Regions from separate parts of the Variovorax sp. Soil_C_33 genome, predicted to be linked through region 3. Evidence: predicted binding sites of a transcription regulator. Region 3 holds the regulator's gene; each other region holds the start of a gene.

Region 1 (9,471 bases), on a different contig from region 3:
AGTTCCTGCGCCTGCGACTCGGTGTATTTGAAGGGGAAGTTCTCGGCCTGCGGCTCGAGGAAGAAGTCGAAGGGGTTGTAGACCGCCATCTCGACCACGAGGTCGACCGTGACCTTGAACTCGCGCGTCTTTTCGGGGAACACCAGGCGCGCCTGGTAGTTCGCGAACGGGTCCTGCTGCCAGTTGACGAAGTGCTGTTCGGGTTCGACGCGCAGCGAGTAGGAAATCACGTTGCTGCGGCAATGCGGCGCGGGACGCAGGCGGATCACCTGCGGACCCAGCTGCACCGGACGGTCGTACTTGTAGTGGGTGACGTGGTGGAGAGCGGCGTGAATGGACATTTTTTCTCGTGACGTCGAGGGTGCCTCGGGGTGAGACGCATACTAGCCCACACGGATAGCAATTAGCGCGCCACAGAGAGCGTGTCAGGGAGTGATTGCTGCATGTCATCGAGGACCGTTGCATGAGGCCGGGCGCGGAGCCACGCGGCCTGGCTTTCTTTGCCGCCATGGCCGGCTTGGTGCTGGGCGCTGCGCTGCAGTTGCAGCAGGCGGCGCTGTGGGACCGGGCTGTCTATAGCGGACTGCTGCTTGTCGCGGCGGCCGTGTGGCTGTCGTTGCGCCGATGGCGGCGCTCGGCCCTGGCCATGCTGCTGCTCGGCGCGATGGTCGGCGCCGGTCTCGCGGGCTGGCGCGCGGCCGTCTATGCGGGCGATGCGCTGGCGCCCGCGCTCGAGGGACGCGACCTGCAGGTGGTGGGCATCGTCTCGCAGATGCCACAGCGCGGCGATGGGGCCGTGCGCTTTCTCTTCGATGTCGAGTCGGCGCGCTGAGCCGGCGGCAACGACCATGGCATGCCGCGCGTGCCGCGGCGCATCGCGCTCGGCTGGTATGACGACAACACCAGCCTCTGGGGCCGCGCGGCCGACGATGCGCTGCGCGCCGAGAGCGCCGCCGCGCCCGGCCCGGTGCATGCGGGCGAGCGCTGGCGCATGGTGGTTCGTCTCAAGGCGCCGCACGGCAATCTCAATCCGCACGGCTTCGACCACGAGCTGCGCCTGTGGGAGCAGGGCGTGCAGGCCAGTGGCTATGTGCGCACCGGTCCAACAAACGCCGAGCGCATCGGCCAGAGCTGGCGCCACCCCGTCGAGCGGGCGCGCGAATCGGTGCGCGATGCGATCCTGGAGCGGGTGGCCGACCGACGGCTGGCCGGCGTGATCGCGGCGCTGGTCACGGGCGACCAGAACGCCATCGACCGCGCCGACTGGGACATCTTCCGCGCCACCGGCGTCGCGCACCTGATGTCGATCTCGGGGCTCCATATCACGATGTTCGCTTGGCTCGCCGCCTGGCTGGTCGGCGCGCTCTGGCGCCGCAGCGGCCGGCTGATGCTGTGGTGGCCGGCGCCGCATGCGGCGCTGGCGGGCGGCGTGCTGCTCGCCACGCTCTATGCGCTTTTCAGCGGCTGGGGTCTGCCTTCGCAGCGCACCGTGTGGATGCTGGCCGCGGTCGCGCTGCTGCGCCTCGCGAGGCGGCGCTGGCCCTGGCCCTTCGTTTGGCTCTGCACCTGCGCGCTGGTCGTGGCCCTCGATCCGTGGGCGCTGATGCAGCCTGGCTTCTGGCTCAGCTTCGTCGCGGTCGGCGTGTTGTTCGCCACCGGCGCCGCGGGGCCCGAGGCCGGGGTCATGGGCGTGAAGGCGCGGCTCGCGCGGATGTGGCGCGAGCAATGGACGGTGACGCTGGCCCTGGCGCCGCTCGGCCTGCTGCTATTCCAGCAGGTATCGGCCGTCGGGCTGGTGGCGAATGCGGTCGCGATCCCGTGGGTGACGCTGGTCATCACGCCGCTGGCGATGCTCGGCGTGCTGTTGCCGCCGCTGTGGGACCTGGCCGCGTGGGCGGTGCAGGCGCTCGCGCTGCTGCTGCAATGGCTGGCGCAGTGGCCGCTGGCGACTTTCTCGGCGCCCGCGCCTGCGCTGTGGGCAGCCGTGGCGGGCGTTGCCGGCGGCGTGCTGCTTGCGATGCGCCTGCCGTGGTCGCTGCGCGCGCTCGTGCTGCCGCTCGTGCTGCCGGCGCTGCTGTGGCAGGCGCCGCGGCCGGCGCCGGGCGAGTTCGAACTGCTCGCCGCCGACGTCGGGCAAGGCAATGCGGTGCTGGTGCGCACCGCCACCCTCAGCCTGCTCTACGACGCCGACCCGCGCTACAGCGTCGAAAGCGATGCCGGCCACCGCGTGCTGGTGCCGCTCCTGCGCGCCTTCGAGGAAAAGCTGGCGACCGTGTTACTGAGCCACCGCGACAGCGACCACACGGGCGGCGCGCCCGCGGTGCTCGCGATGCAGCCGCAGGCCGAGCTGCTGAGCTCGATCGAGGCGGCGCATCCGTTGCAGAAGCTGCGTGCTGCCCGACGTTGCGTGGCTGGCCAGCGCTGGACGTGGGACGGCGTGGACTTCGAGATCCTGCATCCGGTCGAGGCCGACTACGCCGGCTTCACCAAGCCCAACGCCGTCTCCTGCGTGCTGCGCATCGGCAACGGCCGTGCCGCGGCGCTCCTGGCCGGCGACATCGAGCGGCTGCAGGAAGCGGCCCTGGTGGCGCGCACGCCAGGGCTGCGTGCCGATCTTCTGCTCGTGCCGCACCACAGCAGCAAGACTTCATCGAGCGCTGCGCTGCTCGATGCGGTGCAGCCGCGCATCGCGCTGGTCCAGGCCGGGTACCGCAACCGATTCGGGCATCCGGCCGAGGAAGTGGCCGCGCATTATCGCGGGCGCGAGATCGCAATCGTGGACTCCGCGCACTGCGGTGCCGCCACGGGCAGCCGGCCGAACTGCAGTGCCAGCGCCGGACTGCGAACGCTACTGGCACCACGTTGTCCCGTAGAGGCACTGGCCCTGAACTTGCTAAGCTACGGCCAAGGAGATTGGTCGTTCCATGCACAAATTCGACGAGATGTACGAGCAGCTGCCCTACACCGGCGCAGCGGTCCGAAACCATTACAAGCGCTACGACCAATGGCTCGCGAAGCAGCCCGGCGAGGTGATGCGATCGCGGCGCGAGGAGGCGGAAATGATCTTCCGCCGGGTCGGCATCACCTTCGCCGTGTACGGCGCGAAGGACGAGGACGGGTCGGGCACCGAGCGCCTGATTCCCTTCGACCTGCTGCCGCGCATCATTCCCGCGCACGAGTGGGAAAGCATGGAGAAGGGGCTGGTGCAGCGCGTGACCGCGCTCAACCGCTTCATCCACGACGTCTACCACGGGCAGGAGATCGTCAAGGCCGGCGTGATTCCGTCCGAGCAGATCTTCAACAACGCGCAGTACCGCCCCGAGATGGTGGGCGTGAAGGTGCCCAACGACATCTACTCGCACATCTCCGGCATCGACATCGTCCGCGCGCCGGATGCGGCCGGCAACGGCGAGTATTACGTGCTCGAAGACAACCTGCGGGTGCCCAGCGGCGTGAGCTACATGCTGGAGAACCGCAAGATGATGATGCGGCTCTTTCCCGAGCTGTTCAGCCAGAACCGCGTGGCGCCGGTGGCGCACTATCCCGACCTGCTGCTCGAAACCCTGCGCGCTTCCGCGCCGCCTGCGACCGCCGAGCCTACCGTGGTAGTGCTCACGCCCGGCATGTACAACAGCGCCTACTTCGAGCACGCCTTCCTCGCCCAGCAGATGGGCGTGGAGCTGGTCGAAGGGCAGGACCTGTTCGTCAAGGACGACTTCGTCTACATGCGCACCACGCGCGGCCCGCGCCGCGTGGACGTGATCTACCGCCGCGTCGACGACGATTTCCTCGACCCCGAGGTGTTCCGCCCCACGTCGACGCTCGGCTGCGCCGGCCTCATGCGCGCTTACCGCGAGGGCAACGTGGTGATCTGCAATGCCGTCGGCACCGGCGTGGCGGACGACAAGTCGATCTACCCCTACGTGCCGAAGATGATCGAGTTCTACCTCGGCGAGAAGCCGATCCTCAAGAACGTGCCCACCTACATGTGCCGCAACAAGGACGATCTCGACTACACGCTGGCCAACATGAAGGACCTGGTGGTCAAGGAGGTGCACGGCGCCGGCGGCTACGGCATGCTGATCGGCCCGGCGGCCACGCATGCCGAGATCGAGGATTTCAAGAAGGCCGTGCTCGCCAAGCCCGACGGCTACATCGCGCAGCCGACCCTGAGCCTGTCGACCTCGCCCACCTTCGTGGAGGCCGGCATCGCGCCGCGCCACATCGACCTGCGCCCCTTCGTGCTCTCGGGCAAGGAAGTGCAGATGGTGCCCGGCGGCCTCACGCGCGTGGCGCTCAAGGAGGGCTCGCTGGTCGTCAACTCGTCGCAGGGCGGCGGCACCAAGGACACCTGGATCCTCGAAGGGGACCGGCGCGCCAAGCCGCGGGCGGAATCGCAGTCGCAATCGCAAACCCAAAACCAAGTTGGCTGATCAGGGGAGCACCACAGCATGTTGTCACGCACCGCCGATCACCTCTACTGGATGTCGCGCTACACCGAACGGGCCGAAAACACCGCGCGCATGTTGGACGTCAACTACCAGACATCGCTCTTGCCGCAATCGGCCGAGGTCGCCAAGTACGGCTGGCAGGGCCTGCTCTCCATCAGCGAACTGCTGCCCTTGTTCAACGAGAAGCACGAGCAGATCGTGCCGGACAAGGTGATGGAGTTCATGGTCAAGGACGAGTCCAATCCCTCGTCGATCGTCTCGTGCCTCCGAGCCGCGCGCGAGAACGCGCGTGCCGTGCGCGGCGCGCTCACCACCGAAGCCTGGGAGACGCAGAACACGACCTGGCTCGAGGTCAACCGCATGCTGCGCGCCGGCGAATTCGAGCGCGACCCGGGCCAGTTCTTCGAATGGGTCAAGTTCCGCTCGCACCTCTCGCGCGGCGTGACCCTGGGCACCATGCTGCAGGACGAGGCCTTCCACTTCTCGCGGCTCGGCACCTTCCTGGAGCGCGCGGACAACACGGCGCGCCTGGTCGACGTGAAGTTCCATGCGCTCAACAGCGAGTTCTTCGGCACCGCCACCGAGGAAGACCAGGAGTACGACTTCTATCACTGGAGCGCGATCCTGCGCAGCGTCTCGGCCTTCGAGGTCTACCGCAAGGTGTACCGCGACGTGATCAAGCCCGAGCGCGTGGCCGAGCTGCTCATCTTGCGCGCCGACATGCCGCGTTCGCTGCATGCGAGCCTGGTCGAAGTGGTGAGCAATCTTGCGAAGGTGCAGAACGACCAGAGCGCGGAGACGCAGCGGCGTGCGGGGAAGCTGCTGGCCGATCTGCAGTACGCGCGGGTCGATGAGATTCTGGCGACCGGACTGCATGCCTACCTCACGCAGTTTCTCGATCGGGTGAATGAGTTGGGGTGGCGGATCAGTCAGGACTTTTTGGTGCCTGGGCACTGAGCAGTTTCCGACTGCAAGGCGGCGGCTGCGGCGCAAACGTGAAACACCAGCTTTCGGACGACCGAATCGCGTATCTCACCCGTCCCTTTTCTCACACTGGAAGGTTTTGGGGCGCCGCGCTGGTTGCGTGTTTCGTTGCACCTTATGGCTTCTGGAAGCTCTTGCCATTGCAGGCTGCACAGATTGCGGTATTGGCAACCTTCTTGCTCGCTGCTGCGTCCGTCGGCGTCTTCGTGGTATTGGTGCGGCGTCTAATGAGGCCCGCCAAGAGCACCCTCAAGAGCACCGCCGTTGATGTCACACCGACCGGCGTGTGGCGAGAAACCTCCACTGCACGGACTCTGTTGATGCCTGGCGCAGCGGTCAAGAGCGTGACCCTTTATAGGAACAAGCGCAATGAACTCTCTCGGATCGTCTTGGACAGCGGAAGCAATCAAGTGGAACTCTCGGGCCTTGCGGATATGGAGGGTTTGCTCGCCGACCTCCGAGACACATACGCGCGGGCGAAGTTTGTGGAGAACTCGGCGGCATAGCGCCCGTAGCCGCCCACAACCGAATCTTCGGAGCGGACGTATGAATCGCCACATTTCGCCGATCGTCCTTGCCTTCTGCCTTCTTGCCCACGTTGGAATAGCCGCCGGCGGAGAGCTGCCCTTCATTGGGACGTGGTCCACTGACCTTCGAGCCCGGCCGAACGACAGCGCAATGTTGAATGCGGAACGGCAGAGTTTGTTCTGACCCAAACAGGAAATGCTGGCGAACACAGGATGTCGGTTGCCGGGTGCGGTCGCCTCAGGGAGGGAGGTCCGCGGGGGCGACGACTATCTCTACGACTACAGCGGCGGCGACGACACCTACCGCTATCGCTCGGGCGATGGCAACGACTGGGTGAGCGATCAGGGCGGCACCGACACGCTGGAGCTGCTGGACTTGAATCCTGCGGACGTGCGCATCGGCGAAGGCCACTGTGGCCACAACCGGCTCATCGATCAGCGCACCGGCCAGGCTATCACGCTTGGTTTGGGGCTAGGCGACACCAGCTGGTCCAACTTAACTACTCTGTGGAGCAGGTGAGGTTTGCCGACGGTACGGTGTGGGGTACCGAGCAGTTGCGCAACGCCGTGAACGCCAATGAAACTGTGACGGGTGGCGCAGAGGTCGATACGCTGGAAGGCTTTGGCGGCAACGACACGCTCGCGGCGGCGCCGGCAGCGATACGCTGCGCGGCGGTACGGGCAACGATACCTACCTGTTCGGCAGGGGCTCGGAGAGCGATCGGATCGAAGAAAACGATTCGAGTGCAAGCGCCATCGACACACTTGAAGCGGAGCCCGGCATCGACGTCGATCAGCTTTGGTTCCGATCTGGAGGTCTCGATCATCGGCACAAACGATCGGATGCTGATCTCGAACTGGTATCTGGGCGGTGCCTACCGCATCGAACAATTCAAGACCAGCGATGGCCAGACTCTGCTCGACAGCCAGGTGCAGGATCTGGTGCAGGCCATGGCCGGCTTCGCGCCACCGGCTGCAGGGCAGACGACGCTGCCTGCGAGTTACCAGAACAGTCTGGCGACGGTGATTGCGGCGAGCTGGCAGTAGTGCAGCTTGAACTCGCTGCACAAGATGATCTGCGCCATGCAGCAGTTCGCCACGTAGGTCCAACAGGTGCGGCGCTATTTCAACTTTGCCCTCGCGCCACCGCCAGCTCCGCGCGCAATGCGGCAAAAGCGCCTGCGGGATTCGAAGCGCGTGATATGAGGTTGCCTACTACCACGTGCGTCGCGCCGGCATCAATGGCCTGCGTTGCAGTGGCGGAGCGCGCGTGGTCGCTTTTTGAGTTGCCTGCCAGCTGTATGCCGGGCGTGACGATGAGGGTGCCCGGCGGGAGAGTCTCGCGGAGCAGCCGGGCTTCTAACGGTGACGCTACGACACCATGGCAGCCAGCCGCGGCTGCAAGCCGCGCCAGGCGCAGCACCTGTTCTGGCACCGTGGAGACCATGCCAACTTCGTGCAGGTCCTCGTCGCCCATGCTGGTGATGACGGTGAGCGCGAGCACCTACAGTTCAGGGAACCGGCTTGCGGCCTCGACTGCGGACCGAAGCACGGCTGAGCCCCCAGAGGCATGGACGGTCACCATCGAAGCCCCGATGTTTCCGGCTGCGGAAACTGCTGCCGCTACCGAGCTCGGAATTTCCAGCAGCTTGAGGTCCAAGAAAACCCTCTTGCCGGCGTCCACGAGCTCGCGCACGACCGAAGGGCCGGCCGCCGTCAGCAACTGCAGGCCCACCTTGTAAATCGTAGCTGCTGGGCCCAACTGCGTCACGAGGTCTGCCGCCGACGCGGCGGTGGGGAAGTCAAGCGACACGATGATGCGACTGTCCAAACCATCTATCTCGTCCACAAGCCGACCCTTCTCATGGAAGACCAGTTGCGACCGCAGCTTCGAGCGGCCGAAGCGGCCCTGATAGTACGCGGCCATCGCCCAAGGACCAGTTCACTGGTCACGCCGGTCGGGATCACAGGTGGGGAATATAGGTAGGGGATGTCCCCGCGTTCGAGGGGTTGAGGCCCGCCCGCCAACAGGTCGACAATGCAATCTTCGCATCGCGTGGCAATTGCAGGGATGACGGATTAGGCTGGCACCGGCCCAAGCGCCTATTTGGCCGGCGATGTTCGGGCTAGCCATGGGGGCATGCGCGATGAAAAACGATGTCAACACGAAGGCGCGACTCGCGTTCCTGGCGTTCCTGCTTGTATCGATTCTCGCTGGGGCGATCTGGTACTACGTTTCCGTACGCGATTACGTGAACTATCAGATCTCCACCGAGGAGTCGGTCTCCGGCCTCATTGCCGATGCTCCTGTCGAATTCCACGGCGTCGATGTGGGAAGGGTGAAAAGCGTCAAGCTGGTCCGGTCGAATTTGGTGCGCATCTTGTTGAGTATCGACAAGACCGCTCCGATCACCTCGGCCAGCGTCGCCACGATCACCTCGCGTGGACTCGCTTCGCGAGGATTCACCGGCTACGTCTACATTGCCATCGAAGACGTCGGCGTCGATTCGCGGCCGCTGGCAGCACGGCCGGGCGAACCTTATCCGACGATACCGACGGCGCCGCCGAGATCAATGACGCTCGATGGGACGCTGACTCAGATGAACGAAAATGTCCAAGCCGTCACTGATCTGCTGCAATCGACATTCGACGAGAAGACCATCGCATCGCTGAAGCAATCGGTCGACAACTTGCAGCAAGTAACCAAGGTACTGGCGGAAAATTCCAGGAAGCTGAACTCGATCGTTGCCAATACCGAGCGCGCGAGTCATCGCCTGGAGCCTTTGCTGGAATCGAGTCATGACACGGTGAGAGCGCTCCAGACGCAAGTCCTGCCTGAAGCTCACAAGACGCTGTCCAATCTCGATGCTCTGTCCGGTTCCCTCTCCGGCGTGGCGACCAGGATCCATCGAGACCCGTCGATCCTGATTCGCGGCACCAGGCCTCCGCCGCTTGGGCCCGGGGAAGAAAAATGAAGGGCGGTATGGCGAGGGCGGCGCTGGTCGCGCTGTGCGCCATGCTGTTCTCGGGCTGTGCCCTGTTATCGCCGGTCGATACTGCCGCCAAGAAATATGTGCTGAGCGGCATCCCACTCGACCTGCCCAACGAACGGACTCGCTCGGCGACCCTGTTGGTTCTGGTCCCCGAAACCCATCCGGCCTATGGCACGACGCAAATGGCCTATGCCACCCAGGCCCATCAGATCGCGTATTTCAGTCGGAATGAATGGGCGGAAACACCAGCGCAGATGATGCTGCCTCTGATCGTCAGGACGATTTCGAGTACGCGCTATTTCAGCGAGGTCCGGTCGCCTCCTCATTTTGGTCGCCACACTTTCGCTCTTCGCACCGAAATCCTGGAGCTCAAGCAGGACTTCACTTCGGACCCGGCAATACTGCAGCTCACGATGCGCTTCCATCTAAGTCGCGAGGCAATGAATCGGGTTGTTGCGGCCAAGGAAGTGTCGGTGCGTGAGCCCTTGCGGGAGAGAAACCCCGCCGCCGGGGTCT
Region 2 (9,471 bases), on a different contig from region 3:
GCTTCGGAGCGCTTCGGCGTGCAGCCCTCGCTGCTCGCGGTGCGCGAGGGCCGCATCCACGCCGGCGACGACCCCGCCTTCAGCGTCGGCTTCGGCGAGCTGGTGGCCGATGCGCGCACCGTGCTCCAGCTCGACGGCGGCGCGCGCCTCAAGGACCCAAAGGACTACCGCATCGTCGGCAGGCCCGTGCCGCGTGTCGACATCCCGGCCAAGCTCGCGGGCGAGCCGGTCTTCGTGCACGACATGCGCGCGAGCGGCATGCTGCACGGCCGCGTCGTGCGTCCGCCCTATGCGGGCGCGGACCACGGCGACTACATCGGCAACACGCTCGAATCGGTGGACGAATCCTCGATCGCGCACATTCCCGGCGTCCGCGCCGTGGTGGCGATCCGCGATTTCGTCGGCGTCGTCGCGGAGCGCGAGGAGCATGCCGAGCAGGCGCTGCGCGAACTGCGCGTGACATGGAAGAAGTGGCCGGGCCTGCCTTCGCTCGACGACCTGGAAGGCGCGATCCGCGCCAACCCCGCCACGCAGCGCCTGCTGGTCGACGAAGGCGATGTCGACGGCGCGCTCGCCGGCGCAGCCGAATCGATGCCGCGCACCTACGTCTGGCCGTACCAGATGCATGCGTCGATCGGGCCTTCGTGCGCGCTCGCGCATTGGCAGCCCGAAGGCGAGGGCGGCGATGTGCAGCTGCGCGTGTGGGCCGGTTCGCAGAACCCGCATGTGCTGCGCGCCGATCTCGCGAAGCTCATGGGCCTGGACGATGTTGCGGTCGACGTGGTGCGCATGGAGGCGGCCGGCTGCTATGGCCGCAACGGCGCCGACGACGTCGCGGCGGACGCCGCGCTGCTCGCGCGCGCGGCCGGCGCGCCGGTGCGTGTGCAGCTCACGCGCGAGCAGGAGCATGCCTGGGAACCGAAGGGTGCCGCACAACTGATGCAGGTGCGGGGCGGGCTCGATGCCGAGGGCGGTGTCGCGGCCTATGACTTCGAGACCTCCTACCCCTCGAACGGCGCGCCCACGCTGGCGCTCCTGCTCACGCGCACCATCGAGCCGGCTGCGCAGGCTTTCGAGATGGGCGACCGCACCGCGCGCCCGCCCTATGCGTACGGCAACCTGCGCGTCAAGGTCAACGACATGGCGCCGATCGTGCGCGCCTCCTGGCTGCGCGGCGTGTCGGCGCTGCCAAGCTCCTTCGCGCACGAGTCCTATGTCGACGAGCTGGCAACCGCCGCGGGCGTCGATCCGGTCGCGTTCCGCCTGCGCCACCTGCACGATCCGCGCGCGGCCGAGCTGGTGCGCGAGACCGCGCAGAAGGCCGGCTGGCGCATGCGCACCGGTCCGCAGGAAAACGTTGACGGCGGACTCGGGCCGGGCGGCGACGTTTTGTTCGGCCAAGGCTTCGCGTACGCGCGCTACGTGCACAGCAAGTGGCCGGGTTTCGGCGCGGCCTGGTCCGCGTGGGTCGCCGACGTCGAGGTCAACCGCAAGACCGGCGAGGTGCATGTGCGCCGCGTGGTGGTGGGCCACGACGCGGGGCTGATGGTCAATCCGGCGGGCGTTGAACACCAGATCCACGGCAACGTGATCCAGACCACCAGCCGCGCGCTGAAGGAGCGCGTGCAATTCGCGCCGCAGGCGGCGCCCAACCCGGGCGTGGTGGCGAGCCGCGAATGGGGCAGCTACCCGATCGTCAGTTTCCGCGACGTGCCGGTGATCGAGGTCATGCACATGCAACGGCCCGGCGAGCCGCCGCTGGGAGCGGGCGAGTCGTCCTCGGTGCCGGGGACCGCGGCGATCGCGAATGCGATCTTCGATGCGACGGGGGTGCGGTTTCGGGCGCCGCCGTTCACGCCGGAGGTGGTGCGCGCCGCGCTGAACCCGTCTTCACTCCCTCCTCCTTTGGGGGAGGGCTGGGGTGGGGGCACCCCGGCGTTCGATGGTGGCGCCGTCGTGCCCCCATCCCAACCTTCACCCAAAGGGGGAAGGGGCAAGACCGCATGGGCCACGGCGAGTGCGCTCATCATCGGCGGCCTCGGCGTCATCGCGGGCCTGCTCGGCTGGCGCTCGACAATCGCTCCCGTCAACTACAGCGCCCCCGCCTACACCCAATCCACCATCGAGCGCGGCCGCACCCTCGCCGCCATCGGCGACTGCGCCGTCTGCCACACCGCGCCGGGCGGCGCGCCCAATGCCGGTGGCCGTGCGATGGACACGCCCTTCGGCACCATCTACACCACCAACCTCACGCCCGATGCCGACACCGGCCTGGGCCGCTGGTCCTTCAGCGCCTTCCAGCGCGCGATGCGCGAAGGCATCTCGCGCGACGGGCATCACCTCTACCCGGCCTTTCCGTACACCGCCTTCGCGAAGACCAGCGACGACGACCTGCAGGCGCTCTACGCCTACTTCATGTCGCTGCCCGCGGTGCGCGCGCCCACGCCCGAGGCCGAGCTCAAGTTTCCCTTCGGCCTGCGGCCGCTGATGGCCGGCTGGAATGCGCTCTTCCACGATCCGGCGCCGATGCAGCCGGTGCCGGATCAAAGCGCCGAATGGAACCGCGGGGCTTACCTCGTCAACGGCCTGGGCCACTGCGGCGCCTGCCACACGCCGCGCAATGCATTGGGCGCGGAGCAGGGCGGCAGCGCCTTCTTGTCGGGCGCGATGGTCGAGGGCTGGGAGGCGCCGGCACTCACCAGCCTCTCGAAGGCGGCCGCGCCCTGGAATGCCGATGCGCTCTATCGCTACCTGCGCAACGGCCACAGCCCCCGCCATGGCATCGCCGGCGGCCCGATGGCCGAGGTGGTGCGCGAACTGGCCGTGGTGCCCGATGACGATATCCGCGCGATGGCGACCTATCTCGCTTCCTTCAATCCGGCCGCCAGCGATGCGCAAGCCGATGCGCAGGCGCAGCGCGCGGTCGCCACCGCCGCTGCCGGACAGGGCCAGCTGCTCGGTCCCGCGCAGCGCATGTTCGACGGCGCCTGCGCCGCCTGCCACCACGACGGCGACGGGCCGACCCTGCTGGGCGTGAACACGCCGCTCGCGCTCAACAGCAATCTCACGAGCGACAAGCCGGACAACCTGCTGCGCACCATCCTCGAAGGCGTGCGCGAGCCGGCCTCGCGCGAGATCGGCTTCATGCCGGCCTTCCGCGATGCGCTCGACGACGCGCAGATCGCCGAGCTGGCCGGCTACATGCGCGCGCGCTTCGCGCCGCAGGCTGCAGCCTGGGAAGACCTGCCGCAGAGCGTCGCGCGGGCGCGCGCGGGGAGCCAAATCTCCCCGGCGCGCTGACAGTCCCGTACGATCGCCCACCAGAGGCCGGCTCATCGGCCCGTTCATCCTGGAGACCTCGCATGCCCCCGACCCTCTCACCCGCCACCAGCCTGCCTCGCGATGCCGGGCGCGCCACCCTGATCGGACGCCTCTGGCAGCCCGGGCTCGGGCCGACGCCGGTGGCGGTGCATCAGGGCGGCCTGCACGACCTGACGCGCCTCGCGCCCACCACGAGCCAGCTGCTCGAACTCGACGATGCCGCGGGCGCCGTGCAGCAGGCCCTGCGCGACAACAACGCGCCGCGTATCGCCGCGCTCGATGCGGCGCTGGCCAACAGCGACGAGGCCAAGCGCGATCCCGACCAACCCTGGCTGCTGGCGCCCTGCGACCTGCAGGCCGTCAAGGCCAGCGGCGTGACCTTCGTCGCCAGCCTGCTGGAGCGCGTGATCGAGGAGCAGTCGCGCGGCGACGCGTCGAAGGCCGAATCGATTCGCGCGGCGCTCGGTGGCGTGCTCGGCGACAACCTCGCGGGCATCGTGCCCGGCTCGCCGCAGGCAGCGCAGGTCAAGGAGGTGCTGATCGCGCAGGGCGCCTGGTCGCAGTACCTCGAGGTCGGCATCGGCCCCGATGCCGAGATCTTCACCAAGGCGCCGGTGCTGTCCGCGGTCGGCACCGGCGCCGATGTCGGCATCCACTCGGGCTCGGTCTGGAACAACCCCGAGCCCGAGGTCGTGCTCGCGGTCAACAGCCGCGGCCAGACGCTGGGCGCCGCCTTGGGCAACGACGTCAACCTGCGCGACTTCGAGGGCCGCAGCGCGCTGCTGCTCGGCAAGGCCAAGGACAACAACGCCTCATGCGCGATCGGCCCCTTCATCCGCCTCTTCGACGCCCACTTCGGCATCGACCAGGTGCGCCGCATCACCGTGGCGCTGCGCGTGGCAGGCCCCGAAGGCTTCGTACTCGAAGGCGAAAGCTCGCTCGCGCTGATCAGCCGCGACCCGCTGGACATCGTGTCGCAGGCGATCAGCCCGCACCATGCCTATCCCGACGGCCTGGTGCTTTTCCTCGGCACCATGTTCGCGCCCACGCAGGACCGCCACGGTCCGGGCCAGGGCTTCACCCACGTGGTCGGCGACCGCGTGACCATCTCGGCGCCCGAGCTCGGCGCGCTGGAGAACCGCGTCGTGCATTCGGACCAGGCCGCGCGCTGGTCCTTCGGCATCGGTGCGCTGATGCGCAACCTGGCCGGCCGCGGGCTGCTCTGAGGCGCGGCGCGCCAAGTAAGTCGAATTCCTGAAAGGGTTTGTCCCCCGCTGGGCGAGGCGCACATCCGTTAACAATTGCACACACTTTGGAGCTGCGGTTCTCGCGCGGCTTTCGCTTGAAGGAGCGCCATGAAGACCGTGCAAGTTCTCTGTTGTGCTGCCGCGCTGACCCTTGGATGCATCGGCGCGAACGCGCAGATCCTGATCGGGCAGTCGGCCGACATGTCGGGCCCGGTCGCGGCCAGCGTCAAGGAAACCATCGCCGGCTCCCAGCTGGTGATCGACCAGGTCAATGCGCAAGGCGGCATTCATGGCGAGAAGATCGAGATGATCCGCCTGGACGACGGGCTCGATCCCAAGCGCTCGGCCGAGAACTCGCGCATCCTGATCGAGGAGAAGAAGGTGATCGCGCTGCTGCTCAACCGCGGCACGCCCAATGCGCTCGCGGTCATCCCGCTGCTCGACAAGTCCGGCACGCCGCTGATCGGCCCTTCGACCGGCGCGATGTCGCTGCACAAGCCACTGCAGAAGCATGTGTTCAACGTGCGTTCGACCTACCAGCGCGAGGCCGAGAAGGCGATCCAGCATTTTCAGACGGTGGGCATTCAGCGCATCGCCGTGGTCCAGGCCGACGATTCCTTCGGCAAGGACGCCATGGAGGGCGCGACCCGCGGCTTCGACAAGGCCAAGCTGAAACCGGCGGTGCTGGCGCTGGCCGATCGCAACAAGCCCGACTACGCGACCATCGTGCCGAAGCTGACCGCGGCCAATGCCCAGGCCGTGCTGTGGATCGGCTCGGGCACCGCGGTCACCGAGGGCATCAAGGCGCTGCGCGCGGCCGGCTCGGCGGCGCAGATCATCACGCTTTCGAACAATGCGGCCTCGGGTTTCATCAAGGAGCTGGGCAACGCGAGCGGCGGCGTGATCGTCACGCAGGTGCTGCCCTACGAGCGCGCGATGGCGCATCCGCTGATCAAGGAGGCCGCGGACCTTGCCAAGGCCAAGGGCGACATCGAGCTGTCGCCTGCGCTGCTCGAGGGTTTCGTCGCCACCAAGGTGATGGTCGAGGCGCTGCGCCGCGCCGGTCCCAAGCCCACGCGCGCCAAGCTGCTGGCGGTGCTCAACAGCTTGCAGTACGACGTCGGCGGCGGCATCGAGGTGAGCTACTCGCCGCAGGACCATTCGGGCATCGACTACGTCGATCTGTCCATCATCAGCGGCGGGCGCTTCAAGCGCTGAGCTTCACCCTTCCGCGCGCAGGGCTCTGCGGTATTGCACCGCCTCCGCCACGTGCGCCGCCTGCACTGCGCCGGCGCCGGCCAGGTCGGCGATCGTGCGGGCGACCTTCAGCGCACGGTGCGTGCTGCGCGCCGACCAGCCCAGCCGCGCCGCCGCGCTGTGCATGAACGCGGCGGCGAGCCGCCGCCGACCAGTGCCACCGCGCTCGAGGTGTGGTGCGAGCTGCAGGTCGGCCTGCACATCCAGCGCTCGACGGCGAAGCGGCCGTGCAGGCTGGCGACGGCCGCGCTCTCCAGCGCTTCGTCGACGCTCATGGCCGGCAGCAGGCCGGCGAAGCGCTGGGCCAGCATCGACTTGCCGGAGCCGGGCGGGCCCACCATCAGCAGGCTGTGCTGGCCGGCCGCCGCGATCTCGAGCGCGCGCTTGGCGCCCGTGTGCCCCTTGACCTCCGCCAGGTCCGCATGCCGCACATCCGGCCCGCCTGGGCCGGGCTGCACGCGCGCCCAGCCCGCGTCGGCGGGCGCGTCCGCGAGCACCGCGCTGCCGGCCGGAAGAAACTGCCGCACCACGTCGAGCAGGTGGACCGCGCCATAGACCTCGGCGCCCGGCACCAGTGCGGCCTCCTGCGCGCTGTCGGCCGGCAGTAGCAGCCGGGTCGCGATCCCGCGGCTGTGCAAGGCCAGCGCCATGGCGAGTGCACCACGCACGGGCCTGAGTTGACCCGACAGCGAAAGTTCTCCCGCGAATTCGTGGCCGGCCAGCCGCGGCGCGTCGATCTGGCCGCTGGCGGCCAGGATGCCCAGCGCGATCGGCAGGTCGAAGCGGCCCGAGTCCTTGGGCAGATCGGCCGGGGCCAGGTTGCCCGTGATGCGCTTGTTGTTGGGGAATTCGAGCACGGCGTTCTGGATCGCCGAACGCACGCGCTCTCGCGCTTCCTTCACTTCCACCTCCGCCAGGCCCACGAGCGTGAAGCTGGGCAAGCCGTTGGCCAGATGCACCTCGACCGTGAGACTGGCGGCCTCCAGGCCCAGCAAGGCACGGCTTTGCACCAAAGACAAGCTCATTTCTCTCCCTTTCCCCAAGATGGTGCGCCCATCTTTTGCTCATTGTTGCAATGTGCACCTGTCCCAGGCCCTTCTCAGTGCGGAATGGGCGGTTTGGCACGCTCCCTGCTTTGAGATGGCTTCCATTCCATTCCAAAACCTCCGAGGAGTCTCTCGATGATGCACCGTAAAACCGCCTCTGCCCTGGCCGTGGTCTCGCTGGCTGCCCTGCCCCTGATCGCGAGCGCGCAGCTCACTGGCAACGTTGCGCTCACCAGCAACTACAAGTTCCGCGGTCAGGATCAGGACGTGCTCGGCAGCAACGGCTTTGCCAAGACCAAGGGCTTCAAGCCCGCCATCCAGGGCGGCTTCGACTACGCCTTCGGCGACAGCGGCTTCTACATCGGGAACTGGAACTCCAGCGTCAACTGGCTCGCCGGCAACGACATCGAGAGCGATATCTACGGCGGCTACAAGTTCAAGGCCGGCGTGTTCGACCTCGACTTCGGTGCGCTCGCCTACATCTACCCGGGCAACGCCCGCGGCAACACCACCGAGCTCTACGGCGCGGCCACCTATGCCAACGAGGCCATCGGCGCGTTCACCTTCAAGTACTCCCACACCGTCTCCAAGGACTACTTCAACTACGCCGGCGAGCGCGACGGCTCGGGCCTGAAGGGGCGCAACACCGGCTACCTCAATCTCGCCTACACCAAGGAGATCGTGCCCAAGGTCACGCTCAAGGCGGCGCTGGGCTACACCCGCATGAGCAGCGACATCCGCAGCCTGGGCTACAAGAGCTACGTGGACTACAACGTGGGCGCTTCCTACGACTTCGGCAACGGCCTGTCGCTGGCCGGCTCGGTGCAGGGCGCCAACAAGAAGAGCTCGTACCTGCTCGTGTCCGGCCCCGACCTGGGCTTCGGTGCGCCCACCTGGTCGCCCAACAAGGCGCGCTTCATCGTCACGCTGACCAAGACGCTCTAATCACAACAACGCGCGGTCTTCCGTTCCATCTGTAGGAGAAACATCATGAAGCTGGTCACAGCCATCATCAAACCGTTCAAGCTCGACGAGGTGCGCGAAGCGCTCTCGGCGATCGGTGTGCAAGGGATCACCGTGACGGAGGTCAAGGGCTTCGGCCGCCAGAAGGGCCACACCGAGCTCTACCGCGGCGCGGAGTACGTGGTCGATTTCCTGCCGAAGGTCAAGATCGAGGCCGCCGTGGCCGACGAACTCGTGGAGCGCGTGATCGAGGCCGTCGAAAGCGCCGCACGCACCGGCAAGATCGGCGACGGCAAGATCTTTGTCTACAACCTGGAGCAGGTCGTTCGCATCCGCACCGGAGAAACAGGCCGCGAAGCGCTCTGACTTCAAGGCACGAAAGAAAAATCGACATGAAAAAATTGCTCGTCTCTCTCGCGCTCGGCCTGAGCGTGCTCGCTGCCGGCACGGCCGGCTTTGCCCAGACGCCGCCGGCGGCGCCCGCGGCCGAAGCGCCCGCAGCCGCGGCGCCGGCCGCCGCGCCTGCTGCAGCTCCTGCGGCTCCCGCTGCTGCACCGGCCGCAGCTGCACCCGCCGCCGAAGCCGCCGCGGCGCCGGCCGCCGCGCCGGCACCCTCGTTCAACAAGGGCGACACCAGCTGGATGCTGCTGTCCACGCTGCTCGTCATCATGATGACCATCCCCGGCCTGGCGCTGTTCTACGGCGGCCTGGTGCGCAGCAAGAACATGCTGTCGGTGCTGATGCAGATCATGGTCACCTTCTCGATGATCGTGGTGCTGTGGCTCATCTACGGCTACAGCCTCGCCTTCACCGAGGGCAACTCCTTCATCGGCGGATTCGACCGGCTCTTCATGAAGGGCGTATTCGATCCGGCCACCGGCGTCTTCTCGCCGGGCGCGACCTTCAGCAAGGGCGTCTACATCCCCGAGCTGCTGTTCGCCGCCTTCCAGGCCACCTTCGCCGGCATCACCTGCTGCCTGATCGTGGGCGCCTTCGCCGAGCGCATCAAGTTCTCGGCTGTGCTGCTCTTCATGGCGCTGTGGTTCACCTTCAGCTATACGCCGATCGCGCACATGGTCTGGTTCTGGATGGGTCCGGACGCTTACGCCAGCAAGGACGTGGTCGATGCCATGAACGCCAAGGCCGGCCTGATCTGGCAATGGGGCGCGCTCGACTTCGCGGGCGGCACCGTGGTGCACATCAACGCCGCCGTGGCCGGTCTGGTCGGCGCCTTCCTGGTCGGCAAGCGTATCGGCTACGGCAAGGAAGCCTTCACGCCGCACTCGCTCACGCTCACCATGGTCGGCGCCTCGCTGCTGTGGGTCGGCTGGTTCGGCTTCAACGCCGGCTCCGCGCTCGAAGCGGGCACCAGCGCCGTGCTGGCCTTCATGAACACCTTTTCGGCCACCGCCGCAGCGGTGCTCGCATGGTCCATCGGTGAAGCGCTGATGAAGGGCAAGGCCTCGATGCTGGGCGCCGCTTCGGGCGCCGTCGCCGGGCTGGTCGCCATCACCCCGGCCGCCGGCAACGTCGGCCTGATGGGCGCGATCATCATCGGCTTCGTCGCCGGCTTCGCCTGCCTCTGGGGTGTCAACGGCCTCAAGAGGATGTTCGGCGCAGACGACTCGCTCGACGTG
Region 3 (9,471 bases):
GGCCTTGCGCTCGTCGCCCTTCTTGTCGCCGGCATCCTTGTTGCAGGTCGTCATCTTGCTTTGCTGGGCCGTGGGGGCCTTGTCCTGCGCATGCGCGAAGCCGATGCAGAGACAGGCGCTTGCAGCAACGATCGAGAGGAGCTTCTTCATGGTGTGTGCGTCCTTGCTGAGAGTGGTAAAGGCAGCCCGAGACTGGGCCACAATTGTTAACGATTGTGGCCGCGCTGCGGATGACCGCCACTTGCAAGGAACGCCCGGGTTTGCCCCCGGTAAAATCCCGCGATGCTATTGGTCAAACAGGAGCTGCTCGCGGCGCTCGCGAACACGCTCGAATCCTTCTCGCCCGGCGCCGGCGCCAAAGCCGCGTTCGAATCGCCCAAGGTCGCGGCGCATGGCGATCTCGCAAGCACCGCGGCGATGCAGCTCGCCAAGCCCCTGGCGCGCAAGCCGCGCGAGCTGGCCGAGGACATCAGCGGCGCGCTCCAGGCCACCCCGGCCTTCGCGCAGTGGGTCGATGCCATCGAGATCGCGGGCCCCGGCTTTTTGAACATCCGCCTCAAGACCGCTGCCAAGCAGCAGGTGGTGCGCGAGGTGCTGGCCGCGGGCGAGGCCTTCGGCCGCCAGCCTGCTCGCAGCGATCGCGTGCTGGTCGAGTTCGTGTCCGCCAACCCCACCGGCCCGCTGCACGTGGGCCACGGCCGCCAGGCCGCGCTCGGCGACGCGATCTGCAACCTGCTCGCGGCGCAGGGCGCGCAGGTGTGGCGCGAGTTCTATTACAACGACGCGGGCGTGCAGATCCAGACGCTCGCCACCAGCACCCAGCTGCGTGCCAAGGGCTTCAAGCCGGGCGATGCCGAATGGCCCGAGCAGGCCTACAACGGCGAATACATCGCCGATATCGCCGAGGACTTCAAGGCGAAGAAGACCGTGCGCTCGGACGACCGCGAGTACACCGCGAGCGGCGACGTCGACGACATCGACTCGATCCGCCAGTTCGCCGTGGCCTACCTGCGCCACGAGCAGGACCTGGACCTGAAGGCCTTCCAGGTCCGCTTCGACAACTACTACCTCGAATCCAGCCTCTACACCAGCGGCCGGGTCGAGGCGACGGTGAAGCGGCTCGTCGAGGCCGGCAAGACCTACGAGCAGGACGGCGCCCTGTGGCTGAAGTCGACCGACTACGGCGACGACAAGGACCGCGTGATGCGCAAGAGCGACGGCAGCTACACCTACTTCGTGCCCGATGTCGCCTATCACATCGCCAAGTGGGAGCGCGGCTTCACCGAGGTGGTCAACATCCAGGGCACCGACCACCACGGCACGATCGCGCGCGTGCGCGCCGGCCTGCAGGCCGCGAACGCCGGCATCCCGGCCGGCTACCCCGAGTACGTGCTGCACACCATGGTGCGCGTGATGCGCGGCGGCGAGGAGGTCAAGATCAGCAAGCGCGCCGGCAGCTACGTGACGCTGCGCGACCTGATCGAGTGGACCAGCACCGACGCCGTGCGCTTCTTCCTCCTGAGCCGCAAGCCCGACACCGAATACACCTTCGACATCGACCTCGCGCTGGCGCAGAACAACGACAACCCGGTCTACTACGTGCAGTACGCCCATGCGCGCATCTGCTCCGTGCTGGCCGCCTGGGGCGGCGATGCGGCCGCGCTGGCGGATGTCGACCTCGCGCCGCTGCAAAGCCCGGCCGCGCAGGCGCTGCTGCTGCTTCTGGCCAAGTACCCCGACATGCTCGCGGCCGCAGCCAAGGATTTCGCACCGCACGACGTCACCTTCTACCTGCGCGAGCTGGCCGCCTGCTACCACAGCTACTACGACGCCGAGCGCATCCTGGTCGACGACGAGCCGGTCAAGCGGGCCCGCCTGGCGCTGGTCGCGGCCACCGCGCAGGTGCTGCACAATGGGCTGGCAATTCTCGGCGTGAGCGCGCCGCGCAAGATGTGATTTCGAACCATGACTAAAAGACAGAGCGGCAACATCGTCATCGGGCTGATCGTCGGCCTGGTGCTGGGGCTGGGCGTGGCGCTGGGCATCGCGGTCTACGTGACCAAGGTGCCGATCCCCTTCATGACCAAGACCCAGCGCGGCGGCCCCGAGCAGGACGAAGCCGAGGCCCGCAAGAACCGCGACTGGGACCCCAACGGCCCGCTCGCCGGCAAGGCAGGCGCCGCCCGCCCGCCGGCGCCCGCGACGCCCGCACCGCCGCAGCCCACCACGGCGGGGGCGCCCACGCCGCCGCCGACCGCGCCGGTGCCCGTGGTGGTGCCGCCCGGCGCGCAGCAGCAACAGCAACAGCGCGCCGGACGGCCGCCCCTGCCGGCCGAAGCCAATGCGGTGCCGCCATCGAACGACCCGATCGGCGATCTCGCGCGGGCCCGTTCGGGCGCCAGCCCCGGCAGCAGCACCACCACCGCCGCCGCGGCGCCGAGCGCCAGCACCGATCCCTTCATGTATTTCGTGCAGGCCGGCGCCTTCCGCACCCCCGAGGACGCCGAGGCGCAGCGTGCCAAGCTCTCGCTGATGGGCGTGGAAGCGCGCATCACCGAGCGCGAGCAGGCCGGCCGCACCGTCTACCGCGTGCGCGCGGGGCCTTTCAACAAGAAGGAAGATGCGGACCGGCTCAAGGAGCGGCTCGACGGCGGTGGCCTCGAATCGGCCCTGGTGCGCGTCCAGCGCTGAGCCTTCATCCTTCACACCCTCGCGAGGCCGGGAACTCCGGGCCAGCCGCGGGCTCTGTCAGCCGCACAGGAGAACTTCTCAATATGAAACGTCGTGACTTTTCGCTGGCCGCCACTTCGCTGGGGCTTCTTCCCTTCGCCTCACCCTCGCACGCCCAGGCGCCCGCGCCCAAGGCGGGCACCGATTACGCCGTGCTCGACAAACGCGTGCCGGTCGACGCGCCGGCCGGCAAGGTCGAGGTGATCGAGTTTTTCTGGTACAGCTGCCCGCATTGCAACGCCTTCGAGCCGACGCTCGAGACCTGGATCAAGAAGCTGCCCGCTCATGTGTCTTTCAAGCGCGTGCCGGTCGCCTTCCAGCCCAGCTTCCAGCCGCAGCAGCGGCTCTACTACGCGCTGGAGGCGATGGGCAAGGTCGAGGAATACCAGCGCAAGGTGTTCGCCGCGATCCACCAGCAGCGCCAGAATCTCTCGGGCGAGCAGCAGATCATCGATTGGGCCGCCGCCAACGGCCTCGACAAGGCCAAGTTCGCCGAGAACTTCAAGTCCTTCACCGTCGCGAGCAAGATCCAGCGCGCCAAGCAGCTGCAGGAGGCTTACCAGGTGGCCGGCGTGCCCTCGATGGGCATTGCGGGCAGGTGGTACACGGACGGCGAACTCGCGCGCAGCATGGACCGCGCGCTGCAGGTCACCGACTTCCTGGTCGGCGAAGCGCGCAAGAGCGCGTAAAAAGGCCTCTCTGGCCGCTCGCGGCAACTGGCAGGAAGCCCGCTTCGGCGGGCTTTTTCATCCGCCGGCGAAAGCCGGATCCATGAGGCCGCATACAATCTTCCAGCAAGTTTCGTGCCTTTTATGACGTCGTTACATTCCTCCTCTGTCCTTCGCCATCTTTGTCGTGCTTTCGTAGTCGCCTTGGGCGTGGCCGGCTTCGTGTCGGCGGCGCAGGCCGAGAAGGCGGACCGGACCAAGCCGATGAACATCGAGGCCGACGCCATGCGCTACGACGACCTCAAGCAGACCAGCGTCTTCACCGGCAACGTGGTGGTGACCAAGGGCACCATCATCATCCGCGGCACGCGCATCGACGTCCGGCAGGACCCTGAGGGCTACCAGTACGGCGTGGTCACGGCCGCGCCGGGCAAGCTGGCCTATTTCAAGCAGAAGCGCGACGCCGGCCCCGACGAGTGGATCGAGGGCGAGTCGGAAGTCATCGAGTACGACAGCCGCGCCGACAACGTGAAGTTCATCCGGCGCGCGGTGATGCGCCGCCTGGTCGGCGCGACACCCAACGACGAAAGCAGCGGACCCTTGATCGTCTACGACCAGAGCAACGACACCTTCACCGTCAACGGCTCGCCGCTGCCGCCCAATGCGGGTGTCGCGACCCAGCCCGGCGGCCGCGTCAAGGCCATCCTCACGCCCAAGGCGGCCGCTTCGGCGCCCGCTGCCGGGGCCGCCAAGCCGGCGGCGCCGGCCGCCTCCGCGCCGGCCGCCTCCGCGCCGGTGTCCGGAACGGGCCTGCGCTCGACCACTACGCTCGGCGGAGAGCAGCGCAAGTGAACGGCGGCAACGAAGTCCCGGGCAGCCGCCTCGAGGCGCGCGGCCTGCAGAAGAGCTACGGCAGCCGCAAGGTCGTCAAGGACGTCTCGCTGGGCGTGCAAAAGGGCGAGGTGGTCGGCCTGCTGGGGCCGAACGGCGCGGGCAAGACCACATCCTTCTACATGATCGTCGGGCTGGTGCGGGCGGATGCGGGCGAGATCAGCATCGACGGCGAGCCGATCGCGCACATGCCGATCCACCGCCGCGCGCGCATGGGCCTGAGCTACCTGCCGCAGGAAGCCTCGATCTTCCGCAAGCTCACGGTCGAGGAGAACGTGCGCGCCGTGCTCGAGCTGCAGCGTGAACCCGACGACGCGGGGCGGCCGGTGCCGCTGTCGAAGCGGCGCATCGAGGAGCGCCTCGGCGACCTGCTGCACGACCTGCGCGTCGACCACCTGCGCGATTCGCCAGCGCTGGCGCTGTCGGGCGGCGAGCGCCGCCGCGTCGAGATCGCGCGGGCGCTGGCCACGCAGCCGCGCTTCATCCTGCTGGACGAGCCCTTCGCCGGCATCGACCCGATCGCGGTGATCGAGATCCAGCGGATCATCAGCTTCCTGAAGGAGCGCGGCATCGGCGTGCTCATCACCGACCACAACGTGCGCGAAACGCTTGGCATCTGCGATCACGCCTTCATCATCAGCGACGGGCATGTGCTGGCACAAGGCACGCCCTCGGAGATCGTCGACAACGCCGAGGTACGACGCGTGTACCTGGGCGAACATTTCCGGATGTAGGGAGGGGCCGTATTTCGATGAAGCAAGGGCTCTCGCTTCGCGTTTCCCAGCACCTGGCGCTCACGCCGCAGCTCCAGCAGTCGATCCGGCTGCTGCAGCTCTCCACGCTCGAATTGAGCCAGGAAGTGGAGCAGATGCTCGACGAGAATCCATTCCTCGAGCGCACGGCCGAAGAGGCGCCGCGCGAGGAGTTCGGTCTGGAGGCCGCCGACGCGCCGGTGCGCGACGAAGACCGCCAGGCCGAGGGCGAGACCGATTTCACGCCCAGCTCGGCCGCGGCGCCGACCGAGGTGGCGGTCGCCGCCAACGGCGATGCCGAAGCGGCTGCGCCCGCCGACAGCGAGCCCGACTGGGAGGGCGACGGCACGGTCGACCTTGCGCCCGACGACAGCGAATGGGGCGGAGATGCGCCCGCGCGCGCCAACAACCTCGGCGATGACGAGCGCGCCGATGCGACCGAGCTCGCGCGCAGCCAGGAATCGCTGCAGTCCTTCCTGCACCGGCAGGCGCTGTCGCTGCGCCTGGAGGAGAACGACTGCGCCGCGCTGCGCTTCCTGATCGAGTCGCTCAACGACGACGGCTACCTCGAGGATTCGCTGCCGGCGCTGGCCTCGGGCCTCGCGGGCGACGACAACGACCAGTTCGACGAGCTGGTGCACCACTTTCAGGTCGCGCTGGGCCTGCTGCAGAGCCTGGAGCCGGCCGGCGTCGGCGCCCGCAGCCTCGGCGAATGCCTGACCATCCAGCTGCGCCAGCTGGCGAGCGCCAGGGACAGCGAGGACGAGGCCCAGGTGCGCAAGACCGCCATCGCGATCTGCAAGCAGCCGATGGAGCTGCTCGCGCGGCGCGACTTCAAGCGCCTGGCCACGCTCACGCGCAGCAACGAGGACGAGGTGCGCGCCGCGCTGCAGCTGATTGCGAAGCTCGAACCCAAGCCGGGGCGCCGCTTCGTCGATGTCGAGCGCAACATCGTCGTGCCCGACGTGATCGTCACGCGCATCGGCCACGGCACCAACGCGAAGTTCCGCGTCATGCTCAATCCCGAGGTCATGCCGCGGCTGCGCGTGCACGACATCTACGCCGGCGCGCTCAAGCAGCACAAGGGCGAGGGCAGCCAGGCGCTGTCGCAGCGGCTGCAGGAAGCGCGCTGGTTCATCAAGAACATCCAGCAGCGCTTCGACACCATCCTGCGCGTCTCCAACGCGATCGTCGAGCGGCAGAAGAGCTACTTCGTGCACGGCGAGCTCGCGATGCGGCCGCTGGTGCTGCGCGAGATCGCCGACGAGCTGGGCCTGCACGAATCCACCATCAGCCGGGTGACCACCGCCAAGTACATGGCGACGCCTTACGGCACCGTCGAGCTCAAGTACTTTTTCGGTTCGGCCCTCGGCACCGAAACCGGCGGCAACGCCTCCAGCACCGCGGTGCGCGCGCTGATCAAGCAGTTCGTGAGCGCCGAGGACGTGAAGAAGCCGCTGTCCGACAGCCAGGTGTCCGAGATGCTCAAGGAGCAGGGCATCGAGTGCGCGCGCCGCACGGTGGCCAAGTACCGCGAGGCGCTGCGCATCGCGCCTGCGAACCTGCGCAAGGCCTTGTAGCGATGCGCGCCCGCCCAGGTCCGTGGCCGCAGTGGAGGCGCCTGGGCTTGGCCTTGACCGCGATGCTCCTGCTGGCCAGCGGCTGCGCGATGCTGCCGGCCGAATTCGACCGCACGCCCTCCAAGGCGATGCTCTTGTCCACCGACACCGCGCTGGGCCGCATCGCCAAGGCCTCGCAGCCGGATGCGGACTTGAGCGGCTTCCGGCTCATGCCCAGCGGCGACTTCGCGCTCAACACGCGGCTCGAGCTCGCCCGCCGCGCCGAGCGCACGCTCGACGTGCAGTACTACCAGATCGACAACGACGAGACCGGCCGCTACCTGCTGCGCACGCTGCGCGACGCGGCGCAGCGCGGCGTGCGCGTGCGGCTCCTGATGGACGATCTCTACACCGCAGGCGAGGACGAGTTGCTGCTCGCGCTGGCCGCGACGCCCAACCTGGAACTGCGGCTCTTCAACCCGTTTCCGGCCGGGCGCGGCAGCATGCTCAGGCGCTTCTCGGCCTCGCTCTTCGACTTCAGTCGCGTCAACCGGCGCATGCACAACAAGCTCTTCATCGCCGACGGCGCGATGGCGGTGGCCGGCGGGCGCAACATCGGCAACCCGTACTTCACGCAGACGGCCGGCGCGAACTTCATCGACCTCGACACCTTCGTCGCCGGCGCGCTGATCCCGCGCCTTTCCAGCCTGTTCGACCTGTACTGGAACAGCGAGCACGTGCGGCCGATCGAAACCGTGGTCGCGCCCACGCTCGCGCGCGAGGAACGGCAGCGGCGCTTCGAGGAGCTGACCGCCCCGGCCACCACTCCGGTGCCGCGACCGCCGGCGCCCAACGACCTGCTGGGCTACAGCCCCATCGTCGAGAACCTCAACGCCGGCAAGCTCGACCTCATCTGGACCACCGCCGAGGCATACGCCGATTCGCCCGACCGCGTGATCGGCAAGCAGGTCACTTACGGCGGCGTGCCGCTGCTCGATGTCGACAGCGTGCGCTACAACGTGGTCGAGCAGATGCGGCGCGGGCGTTCCGACGTGACGCTGGTGTCGCCCTACCTGATCCCCGGCAAGGAGGGGCTGGAGGTGCTGCGCGAGATCCGCCGGCGCGGCATGAAGATCAGCGTTGTCACCAACTCGCTGGCCGCCACCGACGAGCCCGTGGTCCACACCGGCTACCGCCGCTATCGTGCCGACATGCTGCGCCTCGGCGCCGAGATCCACGAACTGAGCTCGGTGCGCACGCGGCGCAGCGTGCGCCTGGGCCTGTTCGGCACGCAGATCGGCCGCCTGCACGCCAAGTCGGCCGTGATCGACGGGCGCACGCTGTTCGTCGGATCGATGAACTTCGACCCGCGCTCGGAAGTGCACAACACGGAGATCGGCCTCTTCATTTTCAGCCGCGAGATGGCGCAGCAGGTGCTGAAGCTGGTCGAGGTGCTCAAGCAGCAGGGCGCCTACAAGGTGCGCTTCGCGCCCGGCACCGAGAGAATGGAGTGGGTGAGCGAGGAGGCCGGCGTCGAGCAGGTGCTCACCAGCGAGCCCGATGCGGGCTTCTGGGACCACCTGATGCTCGAACTGCTGGCGCCGCTGGCGCCGGAGAGCCTGCTCTAGACCTCGTCAGTAGCGATAACGGTCATGGCGGTCATGACGATCGTGGCGGTCATGACGGTAGTGATGGCGATGACCGTGCCGGTACTCGTCGCGGTATTCATGGCGGTAGAAGTGCCGCGGCGGCGGGCGGTGGTAGTCATACACGGGGGCCGGGCGGTAGTGCCGCGGCGGCGGGTCGTAGTAGACCGGCGCCGGGGCATAGTGGACCGGGCTGGCGATGCCGACGGCCACACCCGGCACATGGATGCCCACCGAGACGGCCAGGTCCCTGGCGCTGGCGGACGTAGCGCCCAGCACGGCTGCGGCGGAGAGGGCGCCGGCGGCGATCCACTTGGAGAAACGGGTGTGCGCGATGTTCATGAAGAAACTCCTGAAGGCATGAAGTGCCGTTGGGGGTCATTGCACCCGGCCCGCGTAAAGCAGGACCCGCCTGCTCTGTGAAGCTTGTTTCTGAATGTTGCGGCGCTGGCGCCCAAGGCAGGAACGTGACTCACCGCACAAAATTCAGTTTTGTGGGGTAAGAATCGATGCCTGTCCAGCACGCCATGTACCGCATGCATGAAGTTGGCTTTTAGGACGCAGTACGCCGAACTCAAGCAACGCGCTGCGTCTGCCGGCCGCCTTCTTCAAGGAACGCCCGGGAGCCTTCAGTTGCGCCAGGGGACAGGTGGACATCCTCAAGCGCTCGAACAGTTCGAGCTGGCCCTCGCACCGGCAGCGAAGAAGCGATCGCGCCCTAGGGCCCGTTAACGCTATTTGCGGGGATCGCGTTGTCCAGCCAAGGGGCTGGATGCAAGGCGTCCGTGCGCAGCAAGGCTTTCGCCTTGCAAGCGCGGGCAACGCCGCAGACGGCCCCTTGGCTGGGCAGCCCGAAGGGAAGGCATGCCAGGGCGCGCCACTCGGCGTTGCGCTCCTTGTGCGTGCCGACGCACGCACCGCGTCGCGCGCCTTGATTGGCCCGCCCTGGCATGCCTTCGCGACCCCGCAAATAGCGTTAGCAGGCCCTAGCTCGGCCGGTCCGTGATGTTGACCGCTTCCACCTGCACTAGGAGCCGCACCTTGTTCTCGAAGCCGAAGTTGATGCCCCAGGTGATGCCCCAGTCGCTGCGCTCCACGACGGTCTCGAAGTCGCCGCCGCAGACCTGGCGCTTGATCAGCGGGCTCAGGTAGCAGCCGAAGCGGTTGGCCTTGAGCTTGACGGGCCGGGTCTGGCCCATCAGCGTGAGCGTGCCGTCGACCTCGA

The links. Region 3 encodes sigma-54, which starts transcription at its own class of promoters, with help from an activator protein. Its sites were predicted from a motif close to TGGCANGNAANCTGCTTT; they were not measured.
Region 1: a site for sigma-54 is predicted at 2,880-2,897, ahead of AC3A6B_RS16245 (circularly permuted type 2 ATP-grasp protein). Genes of this name have one in related genera too.
Region 2: a site for sigma-54 is predicted at 6,945-6,962, ahead of AC3A6B_RS18105 (TorF family putative porin). Genes of this name have one in related genera too.

What each region holds. Positions count from the first base shown of each region.
Region 1 is NZ_JBDGJK010000009.1:226,980-236,450, forward strand. Features, by position in the region: gene AC3A6B_RS16235 (transglutaminase family protein) at 1-341, opposite strand, end outside; partial or broken gene AC3A6B_RS16240 (DNA internalization-related competence protein ComEC/Rec2) at 509-2,737, shown strand; gene AC3A6B_RS16245 (circularly permuted type 2 ATP-grasp protein) at 2,925-4,433, shown strand; gene AC3A6B_RS16250 (alpha-E domain-containing protein) at 4,452-5,408, shown strand; gene AC3A6B_RS16255 (hypothetical protein) at 5,447-5,941, shown strand; gene AC3A6B_RS16260 (hypothetical protein) at 6,159-6,482, shown strand; partial or broken gene AC3A6B_RS16265 (hypothetical protein) at 6,821-7,009, shown strand; partial or broken gene pyrF (orotidine-5'-phosphate decarboxylase) at 7,089-7,889, opposite strand; gene AC3A6B_RS16275 (MlaD family protein) at 8,110-8,937, shown strand; gene AC3A6B_RS16280 (ABC-type transport auxiliary lipoprotein family protein) at 8,934-9,471, shown strand, end outside.
Region 2 is NZ_JBDGJK010000011.1:98,728-108,198, reverse strand. Features, by position in the region: gene AC3A6B_RS18130 (molybdopterin cofactor-binding domain-containing protein) at 1-3,300, shown strand, start outside; gene AC3A6B_RS18125 (fumarylacetoacetate hydrolase family protein) at 3,363-4,547, shown strand; gene AC3A6B_RS18120 (ABC transporter substrate-binding protein) at 4,677-5,786, shown strand; gene AC3A6B_RS18115 (magnesium chelatase subunit ChlI family protein) at 5,790-5,951, opposite strand; partial or broken gene AC3A6B_RS18110 (YifB family Mg chelatase-like AAA ATPase) at 5,954-6,850, opposite strand; gene AC3A6B_RS18105 (TorF family putative porin) at 7,010-7,816, shown strand; gene glnK (P-II family nitrogen regulator) at 7,862-8,200, shown strand; gene AC3A6B_RS18095 (ammonium transporter) at 8,227-9,471, shown strand, end outside.
Region 3 is NZ_JBDGJK010000002.1:370,649-380,119, forward strand. Features, by position in the region: gene AC3A6B_RS04700 (PsiF family protein) at 1-150, opposite strand, end outside; gene argS (arginine--tRNA ligase) at 283-1,956, shown strand; gene AC3A6B_RS04710 (SPOR domain-containing protein) at 1,966-2,691, shown strand; gene AC3A6B_RS04715 (thiol:disulfide interchange protein DsbA/DsbL) at 2,775-3,419, shown strand; gene lptA (lipopolysaccharide transport periplasmic protein LptA) at 3,543-4,250, shown strand; gene lptB (LPS export ABC transporter ATP-binding protein) at 4,247-5,023, shown strand; gene AC3A6B_RS04730 (RNA polymerase factor sigma-54) at 5,041-6,621, shown strand; gene AC3A6B_RS04735 (phospholipase D family protein) at 6,684-8,228, shown strand; gene AC3A6B_RS04740 (hypothetical protein) at 8,235-8,588, opposite strand; gene AC3A6B_RS04745 (YceI family protein) at 9,233-9,471, opposite strand, start outside.